One region of the Bacillus sp. CIS52 genome, then DNA from elsewhere that is predicted to be linked to it. Evidence: riboswitches for the same ligand, from Rfam matches in the RefSeq annotation. Region 1 holds a riboswitch; the other holds the start of a gene.
What was found. Region 1 has a riboswitch for S-adenosylmethionine ahead of metK (methionine adenosyltransferase). Riboswitches for the same ligand answer to the same signal wherever they lie in the genome.
Positions count from the first base shown of each region.

Region 2: it holds a riboswitch for S-adenosylmethionine, as region 1 does, so the genes downstream of both, ACH32G_RS03800 (bifunctional homocysteine S-methyltransferase/methylenetetrahydrofolate reductase) here and metK (methionine adenosyltransferase) in region 1, are expected to answer to the same signal.

Region 1 is NZ_JBIUFR010000002.1:21,509-27,517, reverse strand. It holds gene asnB (asparagine synthase (glutamine-hydrolyzing)) at 1-1,719, opposite strand, end outside; gene metK (methionine adenosyltransferase) at 1,863-3,065, opposite strand; SAM riboswitch class I at 3,235-3,373, opposite strand; gene pckA (phosphoenolpyruvate carboxykinase (ATP)) at 3,571-5,154, shown strand; gene ACH32G_RS10010 (DUF2584 domain-containing protein) at 5,197-5,439, opposite strand; gene ACH32G_RS10005 (alpha/beta hydrolase family protein) at 5,497-6,009, opposite strand, start outside.
Region 2 is NZ_JBIUFR010000001.1:834,316-839,897, forward strand. It holds gene ACH32G_RS03775 (YitT family protein) at 1-796, opposite strand, end outside; gene ACH32G_RS03780 (DegV family protein) at 922-1,773, shown strand; gene ACH32G_RS03785 (DUF3941 domain-containing protein) at 1,823-1,945, shown strand; gene ACH32G_RS03790 (CvfB family protein) at 2,114-3,010, opposite strand; gene ACH32G_RS03795 (YajQ family cyclic di-GMP-binding protein) at 3,110-3,601, shown strand; SAM riboswitch class I at 3,702-3,823, shown strand; gene ACH32G_RS03800 (bifunctional homocysteine S-methyltransferase/methylenetetrahydrofolate reductase) at 3,913-5,582, shown strand, end outside.

The sequences.
Region 1 (6,009 bases):
GTCTGTTTCACTTTCACGAATGATGTTGCGCACCCATTCGTTCATTTCATTTTTCAGCCAGTGGCGGATCGGCACAGGGAAACCGAGTTTTTTGCGGTTCAGCACATGATCAGGCACAACTCCTTCAGCAGCTTTACGCAGAAGGTATTTCGTCGTGCCGTTTTTCGTTTTCAGTTCATCCGGAATTTTAGATGCCACGTCAAACACGACTTTATCAAGGAACGGCACGCGCAGCTCCAATGAATTGGCCATCGTCATTTTGTCAGCCTTTAACAGGATATCGCCGCGCATCCAAGTGTGAATGTCAACATACTGCATTTTATTAATATCGCTGTATGAACGGCTTTCCGTAAAGTACGGCTTCGTAACATCACGGTATGAAAGCTCTGGGTTGTAATGTTTGAGCAGCTGTTTTTTCACAGGCTCTTCAAAAATCTTCGCATTCCCGATATAACGGTCCTCAAGCGGTGTGCAGCCGCGGACTAAGAGGCTTTTTCCTCTCATTCCTTCCGGCATGACGGACGCCACATGAAGAAGCATTTTTTTCAGACCGGACGGAATGCGTTCAAACGGTTTAAGCGACAGCGGTTCGCGGTAAATATTGTACCCGCCGAACAGCTCGTCCGCGCCTTCCCCGGATAATGCAACCGTTACATGCTTTTTCGCTTCTTTCGCGACAAAATACAAAGGAATCGCCGCCGGATCTGCAAGCGGGTCATCAAAGTGCCAGACGATTTTCGGAAGCTCGTTCATATACTCCTCAGGAGAAATGACTTTGCTGATATTTTCAATCCCGAGCGCGGCAGCTGTTTCCTTCGCTACGTCAACCTCACTGAAGCCCTGCTGTTCAAAGCCGACAGAAAATGTTTTAAGGTTCGGGTGAAATTCTTTCGCAACTGAGACGATAAAAGAAGAGTCGATGCCGCCGGATAGAAACGAACCGACAGGAACGTCACTTCTCATGTGGACTTTGACAGAGTCAAAGATTGCGTCTCTGACTTCTTTCACCAATTTATCTTCATCGGACTGAACAGGCTTAAAGTTCGCTTTGAAATACGTTTTAAACGCGATTTCGCCTTCCGGGCGGATCGTAAACTGGCTGCCCGGCTCGACTTTTTTCACTTCAGCGTCAAGCGTGCTCGGTTCAGGGACGAATTGGAAAGACATATATTGCTGTAAAGAAGCTTTATCGAGATCAATACCGTTTTGAGCGGCCATTAAACTTTTTCTTTCAGATGCAAAATACACTTTGTCCCCGATGGTTGTGTAATACAGCGGTTTAATGCCGAACGGGTCTCTCGCGCCGTACATGACACGGTCAGTTTTGTTCCAGATTAAAAACGCAAACATTCCGCGAAGCTTTGAAGCAGCTTCTTCTTTATAATGACGGTATGTCGCAAGGAGCACCTCTGTATCGGAATCTGTATTGAAAGTGTAGCCTTTCGCTTCAAGCTCTTCTCTCAATTCAATGTAGTTATAGATTTCGCCGTTAAAAATGATCCAATATTTCTCATCTTCATATGATAAAGGCTGTCCGCCGTTTTCTACGTCAATAATACTGAGCCGTCTGAAGCCGAATCCGACGTGCTCATCATGATAATACCCATCGCTGTCAGGACCGCGGTGAACGATCATTTGGTTCATTTGTTTGATTAGCTCTTCTTGATCTGCGGTTTGAGTTAATGGATGCTTATTAAAAACACCGACAAATCCACACATAGTATAGCCTCCATAAGTGTAATTTTCTAATTGAACCCCCTTTTTATAGACGCTTTGTTACGCCATTGGTTTCACGCTATGTAAAAAATAAGCATGGCAGCATCTGCAAAAAGGGAAAGCCGCTTAAATAAGCGGCTATAAAATTATTCTCCTAGTGCTTCTTTGCGAAGCGCATCCGCCTTGTCAGTACGCTCCCAAGGAAGATCCACATCGTGACGTCCGAAGTGGCCGTAAGCGGCAGTCTGTTTATAGATCGGACGGCGCAAATCAAGCATTTTAATAATGCCGGCAGGTCTCAGGTCGAAGTTATTCCGTACGACTTCGATCAGTTTCTCTTCAGAAGCTTTTCCTGTATCAAATGTATTGATGGAAATAGATACAGGCTGTGCCACGCCGATTGCGTATGCAAGCTGCACTTCACAAGAATCAGCAAGTCCTGCAGCCACGATGTTTTTTGCTACGTATCTCGCAGCGTAAGCCGCTGAACGGTCTACTTTCGTCGCATCTTTACCGGAGAATGCACCGCCGCCGTGGCGTGCATATCCGCCGTATGTGTCAACGATGATTTTACGGCCGGTAAGTCCCGCATCGCCTTGAGGACCGCCGATTACGAAACGTCCCGTAGGGTTGATGAAGTATTTTGTTTCGTCATCAATCAGTTCCTCAGGCACGACAGGGTTAATGACATGCTCTTTCAGATTGCGCTGAATCTGCTCAAGCGTAATTTCCGGATGGTGCTGAGTTGAGATGACGATCGCATCGATGCGGACCGGCTTGTTGTTCTCATCATATTCAACGGTAACTTGCGTTTTTCCGTCAGGGCGAAGGTACGGAAGAATGTCTTCTTTGCGGACTTCGCTCAAACGGCGGGCCAATTTATGCGCCAAAGAGATCGGAAGCGGCATAAGCTCTTTCGTTTCGTTACACGCATAACCGAACATCAGACCTTGGTCACCCGCTCCGATAGCTTCGATTTCAGCATCGCTCATTGTGCCTTCACGCGCTTCAAGAGCCTGATCGACACCCATCGCGATATCCGCAGACTGTTCATCAATTGATGTTAAAACAGCGCAAGTCTCCGCATCAAATCCGTATTTTGCCCGTGTGTAGCCGATTTCTTTAATCGTTTCACGGACTGTTTTCGGAATGTCAACGTATGTTGAAGTTGTAATCTCTCCGCTTACCAGCACAAGGCCTGTCGTTACAGATGTTTCACAGGCTACGCGCGCGTTCGGGTCTTTTTTTAAAATCTCATCTAAGATGCTGTCAGAAATTTGGTCACAGATTTTATCCGGATGACCCTCAGTAACAGATTCAGATGTAAATAGTCGACGGTTTTTACTCATTCACTTTTCCTCCTGAAAAAAGATCTTTTTAAAGACCTTCTCATATGATACGGAACTCGCTCCCTCTTAATACAATGTCATACTATATCAGAGAATGTTAATTGGCATATTTTATGAAATAAAAAAACCTTTTCCACTCGAGGAAAGGGTTTGGTCTGTGTGCCTTTCACTCTTATCGCTCAAGGAAATATTAAACCTTGCATCAGGTTAGCACCTTGGTTTCCCACAGTGTATTCACCTGCTTTTTTACAGAGAAACCGGTTGCTGGGCTTCATCGGGCCTGTCCCTCCGCCAGCTCGGGATAAGAGTATCCGCTCAATGAAATATCTTATCGTAAAAGGGCGGAAAGTGTCAATATGAATTAAAGCGATTACGCGCCTTTATTTCAGGAAGCAATGGAAAAACACAAACAAATAATAATAAACAGTATAGACTATTTTTATATATGTGTTATACTAATTCCACATTCAGCGAAATACAAATAAACCGGCAAAGGAAGGGTTTTATGAAATTAGTTGATTTAACTGCAGATCTTCAAGCATTACTCGCAAGTCCAAATGTGCATCATAATTTATCGGCGCCAAAACTTACCGAAAAAGTGATCACCCGAAATGAAGGCACACTGACATCTACGGGCGCCGTACGCGCCACTACCGGTGCATATACGGGGCGATCACCTAAAGATAAATTTATCGTTCGTGAAAAAAGCACAGAAAATCAAATTGATTGGGGCGCAGTGAACCAGCCCATTTCTGAAGAGGCGTTTGAAAAGCTGTACGCCAAAGTCGTCAGCTACTTAAAACAGAGAGATGAACTGTTTGTTTTTGAAGGATTCGCAGGCGCAGATGAAAAATACAGACTGCCGATTACAGTCGTAAATGAATTTGCATGGCACAACCTGTTCGCGCGCCAGCTGTTTATCAGACCGGAGACGGCTGAAAGGGATTCGGAAGCACAGCCCTTTACCATTCTCTCAGCTCCGCATTTTAAAGCGGATCCGGAGACGGACGGCACGCATTCGGAAACATTTATCATTGTATCTTTCGAAAAGCGCGTCATTTTAATCGGCGGTACCGAATACGCCGGAGAAATGAAAAAATCAATTTTCTCCATTATGAACTTCCTTCTTCCGCAGCAAGATATTCTGCCGATGCACTGCTCAGCCAACGTCGGTGAAAAAGGTGATGTCGCCTTGTTCTTCGGTCTTTCCGGCACGGGGAAAACGACGCTTTCGGCCGATGAGGACCGGAAACTGATCGGCGATGACGAGCACGGCTGGTCAGACTCCGGCGTGTTTAACATTGAAGGCGGATGTTATGCTAAATGTATCAATCTGAGCGAAGAAAAAGAACCGCAGATTTTTCGTGCGATCCGCTTCGGCTCTGTTCTTGAGAATGTTGTGCTTGATGAAAAAACGGGTGAGGCGGATTACGACAATTCCTTCTACACGGAAAACACAAGAGCCGCGTATCCGATTGAGATGATCGGCAATATCGTGCAGCCGAGCATTGCCGGCCATCCGCAGGCGATCGTCTTTTTAACGGCGGACGCGTTCGGGGTGCTCCCTCCGATCAGCAAACTGACGAAGGAACAGGCAATGTATCATTTCTTAAGCGGGTACACAAGCAAACTCGCGGGAACCGAGCGCGGCGTGACATCTCCGCAAACGACTTTCTCCACGTGTTTCGGTTCACCTTTCCTGCCGCTTCCGGCTCACGTCTATGCCGAAATGCTCGGGCATAAAATCGACGAGCACGGCGCTCAAGTCTTCCTGGTCAACACAGGCTGGACCGGCGGAGGGTACGGAGTCGGAGAGCGGATGAAACTTTCGTATACAAGAGCGATGGTAAAAGCCGCAATTGACGGCACGCTTGATCAGACAGATATGACGGCAGACAGCATTTTCGGCCTGCACAGCCCCGTTCACGTTCCGGGCGTTCCGGATGAGGTTCTTCAGCCTGAAAACACATGGAGCGATAAAAAAGCATACAACGAAAAGGCGCTGTTTTTAGCCAATGAGTTTAAAGAAAACTTTAAAAAGTTTTCTCATGCAGACTCGATCGCCAAAGCCGGCGGGCCTCTCGTTTAATCAAAAAAGCCAAGGGCGCTGCTGCCCTCGGCTTTTGTTTTTTCAGTTAGTCGAATGAAGCGAAGTGAGTCTGTATGTAATGCTCGTCCGTCCGTTCGCCCATTCGAGCTTTTGGACTTCGCCGGTCCCGGATTTCTCGCCGTTTTTTGTTTTGCGCACGTCCATCGGAATATCAAGAGGATAAACGCGGTAGCCCTCTTTCTCCAATAAAAAAATATTTTCCTCTATCCGTTTTTCATTGCCTTTTGTCACAATCATTGTATTAAATTCAACAGGCATTCCCAAAATGAAAATCCCCTTTCATTCTCTTTTTCTTTATTATCATATCATAAATCCGTTATCTTACCTTGTCTTCATCCATTCCGCCAGACGCCGGACTATGCGTCTATTTTCCTGCGGCGGAAAATAATGCGTAAAACCGCTGTAATACCAGGTTTCTACCGGTTTTCCCACCTCTTTCAGCCTGTCCTCAATCATCCGGGCATGTTCGATCGAAACATTTTCGTCATTCTCGCCATGGATGAGCAGCACAGGCGCTTGAATACGGTCTGCTTTTTCAAACGGCGAACGCCATCTGTATTCATCCGGCACCTTTTTCGGCGTGCCGCCGATCACCCGCTTCATCATCCGCCGCATATCCTTCCGCTCTTCATAAGTAAGCACCATATCACTCACACCGCCCCAAGAGACGAGCGAAGCCGCCTGATGCCCCATCTCGATCGCAGTCAAAAGCCCCATGATGCCGCCCCGGGAAAACCCGAAAATATGAACCCGGCCTTCCCTGACGTTCGGGTGATCCCGAAGCAGGCGGAAAGCGGAAAACGCGTCCTCTCTGTCCTCTCCCGCAAAATCTTC
Region 2 (5,582 bases), on a different contig from region 1:
TTGTGAAGGCTTTCGGGTCGACCTCTTTCACGATTTTCTCAAGATCATACAATTCGTACCGCGTGATGACGATAATCATCATTTCTTTCTGTTCGTTTGTGTAAGCGCCTTTTGCCGGCACCGTCGTAATGCCGCGGACCATTTTTCCGTAAATCGCTTCTTTGATTTCATCGGCTTTTTTCGTAACGATCATAGCGGTCAGTTTCATGTGGCGGGTATGAATGGCGTCAATCACCCTTGTTGTGACATAAAGAGCGACAAGGGTATATAATGCTTTCTCCCATCCTTGCAATAATCCTGCCGTCAAAATGATAATCCCGTTCAAAATGAAGAAATACGTGCCGACCGGTTTATCCTTCCATTTGGCCAGCACCATCGACACGATATCAAGACCCCCTGTAGACGCGCCGAATTTCAGCGTTAAACCGATGCCGATGGCTGAGATGACTCCTCCGAATACGGTATTCAGGAGAATATCGTGCGACAGTCTCATTTCCGGGAGAATTCCCATAAAGACGGACGTCAGCGCTACACTTAATATGCTGTATACGGTGAATGATCTGCCGACTTTCAGCCATCCTAACACACCGATGGGAATGTTTAAGAGGAACATGAGAACTCCTGTCGAAATATAAAAAGGGGCGTATTGATCAACGACGCTTGACAGCAGCTGGGCGACACCGGTAAAACCGCTGGCATATACATTCGCCGGTATCAGAAATAAATTCAGCCCCGCCGCATATAGAAACGCGCCGATGACGACGATTGCTAATTTTTTTACTTGTTCAAGTACCATGGCTTGCTCCTCCGCTCATTTTCATTATTAGCTTTTCCCTTAAAACAAAGTTTTGAACACTATTTTGCCACATTTATATGATATAGTTGGCATCACTCTCACCAAATGGAAAGAAGGGAATTATGATGACAGTTCACCTTATTGCTGACAGCGCCTCTGATCTGCCGAAATATTACATTGAAGAAAACCGGATCGGGTTCATTCCGCTGCACGTAACACTCGACGGAAACGAATATGAGGACGCGGTCACCATTCAGGCGGATCATATATTTCAAGCGATGCGGGATGGGAAAGTCCCGAAAACATCCCAGGCATCACCGGATACGATAAAAAAAGTATTTTTACAATACGCGGAACTGGGAGAGCCGGCGATTTACATTGCCTTTTCTTCAGGTCTTTCCGGCACTTATCAGACGGCCGTGATGGTCGCCAATGAAATCAAAGAGGAATTTCCCGATTTTGATTTACGGATTGTAGATTCCAAATGCGCTTCATTGGGATGCGGCCTCGCGGTGATGCATGCGCAAACACTCTGTGTTAACGGGAATACAATACAAGAAATCGAAACGTCTGTAAAGAGCTTTTGCGCACGGATGAAACATATATTTACGGTCGATGATGTCGCTTATCTCGCGCGGGGCGGCAGGATTTCAAAAACGTCCGCTTTTGTCGGCGGGCTTTTGAACATCAAACCGATCCTGCATGTGGCTGACGGCAGACTCGTGCCGCTCGAAAAATTGCGCGGACAGAAGAAACTGTTTAAACGGATTTTAGAAATGATGAAGGAAGAAGGCGGCGATTGGCCGGATCAAACGGTCGGAATCAGCTATGCCGACAATGAAGAGACGGCGCTTCGCATGAAAGAGATGATTGAAGATGCGTTCGGTCCGAAAGAGATCATTCTTCATTCAATCGGTTCCGCCATCGGCGCCCATTCCGGGCCGGGAACGCTCGCGATTTTTTTCCTGAAGCCATAATTTCCAATGCCGGCGGGCATCCTATCGTAAAGAAGGGAGGCTTTGCCGCATGAAAGATGATGACAAAAAACCGCTGGATAATAACGCCTTAAATCAAAAAAAGAACCGGCTTGCCGAAAAAAACCGGCAGGCGGGAAAAAAACAGAATTCAAAAAAACCGGACCATCTGTAAATGCAAAACAGCCCTCTTACCTTGGAAAAAGAGGGCTGTTTTTTCTGTACGGCCATAAGTGCGCCAGTTACATAGTAAACCGGCGGACCTGATAAATAAATACAGGATATAGCGTTTTGAGGAAATAAAAAACATCGGTTTTTGTTCACCGATGTTTTTGCAGAACATTTATTGTTTTTCGTATGTCCAGCCGTTTTCCTGATACACTTTGCCGTTTTTCATCAGGTGCCCGAGCGCCCGCTTAAAGGCGGCTTTGCTTAAATGAAACCGTTCGCGGATATCGTCAGGATGGCTTTTGTCTCCGTAAGGCATTGCGCCGTTTCTTGATCTCAGATAGGTCAGAATCTCTTCTGCGTCAACCGAAAGCGCGTCCTGCTTTCTCGGCAGCAGCGACATGTTGACGGAGCCGTCTTCCTTCACCTCGATGACACGCCCTGTCACGCGGCTGCCGAGTCTCGGCTCTTCCTTTCTTTCTGAAGGGTGAATAAATGCGCGGATGCCTTCATCTGTAATCAGAAAAGAGCCAGATGCGATCAGTCTGTACACCGTGCCTGTCAAGTCTTTATTCATGACGTCTTCCTCTGCATCCGTAAATAATTCACTGATGATATCCTCAGGCGCCGGCTTGGCAAACATGCGTCCGCGGCTTGTCACCTTCAGCATGCAATACAGTCTGTCGCCTTTTTGCGGCCAGACGGATTTGTACGGAGGAAGATGCTCCGTTGCGACGAGCGCGTCTTTCGACAGACCGACGTCGACGAATACGCCCATATCTTCCACTGCGTCCGTCACTTCCACCCATCCGTAATCATAAAAGCTGATGAGCGGCTTTTTCATTGTCGCCGCGAGTCTTTCCTGATGGTCGACGTAAATAAATACGTCCACTTCATCTCTGTCTTCGATATCCTCCGTGATTTCACTGTTATGTAAAAGAACCGTATCCTCGCCGTCCGTTAAAAAATAACCGAAATCGGTCTGGTGATCTATACTAAGCGTGAGCTGCTGCCCTGGTTTCATGTTATCGTCCTTCCTGCTTCGCCCGTCAGAGGCTGATGTTTTTCTCATTTTTTCCAATTCGCACAAATTCATGCTTTGTGCTGTTGGACATTTCTCTTTATTCTACTATAATCAACACATAAGTGAAATGTTATAGGAGGTTTTCTCATGGCAAAAGAAAGTTCTTTTGATATTGTATCCAAAGTTGAATTTCCTGAAGTGCAGAATGCGATTCAGATGACGCTGAAAGAAATCGGCACGCGCTATGACTTTAAAGGATCTAAAAGCGATGTGACTTTAGAAAAGGAAGAACTCGTTCTGATTTCTGATGATGAGTTTAAATTGAATCAGCTCAAGGATGTGCTGAGCGGCAAGCTGATTAAACGGGATGTGCCGACGAAAAACATTGAATACGGCAAAATCGAAAATGCATCGGGAGGCACGGTGCGCCAGCGCGCGAAGCTTGTACAGGGCATTGATAAAGACAACGCAAAAAAAATCAACGCGGTGATTAAAAACTCCGGCTTGAAGGTTAAGTCGCAGATTCAGGACGACCAAGTGCGCGTCACCGGAAAAAATAAAGATGATCTGCAGCAGATTATTGCAGCCGTCCGCGGAGCAGACCTGCCGATTGACGTTCAATTTATTAATTTCAGATAAATTATGTGATTCCTATTGATTATTGTCTCTATTTTCGGTAAATTTGGAGAAAGGGATTTTCACAGTTAAGTTTTGGAAACCCATGACAATTACATGAACGTTCTTATCAAGAGAAGCCGAGGGACTGGCCCGACGACGCTTCAGCAACCGGTGTAGTGGTTTACCCAAACCATGACCAAGGTGCTAAATCCAGCAAGCTAAAAACAGCTTGGAAGATAAGAAGAGAGACAAATGATTACAAAGTCTTCTTCTTAAGAAGACTTTTTTTATTTCTCTTTTTTCCTTGCTGAATGTGATGAAGGAGGCAAACAATGGGACTATTACAAGACTTAGAAGAACGGATTTTAATCGGAGACGGCGCGATGGGCACTCTCCTCTACTCCTACGGCATTGACAGATGTTTTGAGGAACTGAATGTATCTAAGCCCGATGAGATCAAGCGGATACATAAGGCATACGTGGAAGCCGGTGCAGATATCATCCAGACGAACACGTACGGCGCGAATTTTATTAAGCTCTCCAGATACGGCCTTGAGGATGAAACGAAAAAAATCAATCAGGAGGCGGTCAGAATCGCGCGCGCTTCCTCAGACGGCGCTTATGTATTGGGAACGATGGGCGGCATCCGCACCTTTAACAAAAACGCCTACAGCCTTGAAGAGATTAAACGCAGCTTTCGGGAGCAGCTTTATTTATTGCTGCACGAAGAGCCGGACGGCCTGCTTTTGGAAACATACTATGATTTAGAAGAGGCGCGCGAAGTGCTGAAGATCGCCAGAAAAGAAACGGAACTTCCGATCATGCTGAACGTATCCATGCACGAACAGGGCGTGCTTCAGGACGGAACGCCGCTTCGGGAAGCTCTCAGGTCAATTGCCGATCTCGGCGCTGATATAACGGGAATCAATTGCCGGCTCGGCCCGTACCACATGATTGAAGCGCTCACCGAAGTGCCGATTTTCCGTGACGCTTATTTATCGGTCTATCCGAACAGCAGCCTTCCGTCCTTAGAAGAAGGCCGGCTTGTTTATGATACGGACGATGCCTATTTCCGGGAAAGCGCCGTACAATTCCGCACTCAGGGCGCTCGCATAATCGGCGGCTGCTGCGGCACGACGCCCAACCATATCAGAGCCATGGCTGAAGCGGTGCGCGGACTTTCACCGGTCACTGATAAAGAAGTGAAAATCAGACGGGAAGAAGAAGTCATCTCCGTCCGGGATGAACGGACCGAGCCGAGTTTAAACGAAATCGCCGCGCAAAAACGGTCAATTATCGTAGAGCTTGACCCGCCGAAAAAATTGAATTTTGACAAATTTCTGCAAGCGGCGGCTGAATTAAAGGAAACCGGCATAGAAGCGCTGACGCTCGCCGACAATTCATTGGCGACACCGAGAATCAGCAATGCCGCCTGCGGTTCATTGCTGAAAGAGCGCCTTGATATCCGTTCTCTCGTCCATATTACATGCAGAGACCGCAACATCATCGGCCTTCAGTCACATTTAATGGGACTGGATACGCTCGGGCTTACCGACATTTTAGCTATCACCGGCGACCCTTCAAAAATCGGCGACTTTCCGGGGGCTACCTCCGTCTATGATTTAACGTCCTTTGACTTGATCAGGCTGATTAAACAATTCAACGAGGGCATTTCTTTATCGGGGAAACCGCTCGGCAAGAAAACAAACTTTTCCGTAGCGGGGGCATTTAACCCGAATGTCCGTCATTTGGATAAGGCCGTAAAACGGCTGGAGAAAAAAATCGAGTGCGGCGCTGACTACTTCGTGTCTCAGCCTGTCTACTCAGAGCAGCAGCTCATTGACATTCATCATGAAACAAAACATCTCAAAACACCGGTGTATATCGGAATCATGCCGTTAACGAGCAGCCGCAATGCAGAGTTCATTCATCATGAAATCCCGGGCATTAAGCTGTCTGACAGCATCCGCGAAAAAATGGCGCTCGCCGGCGAAGACAAACG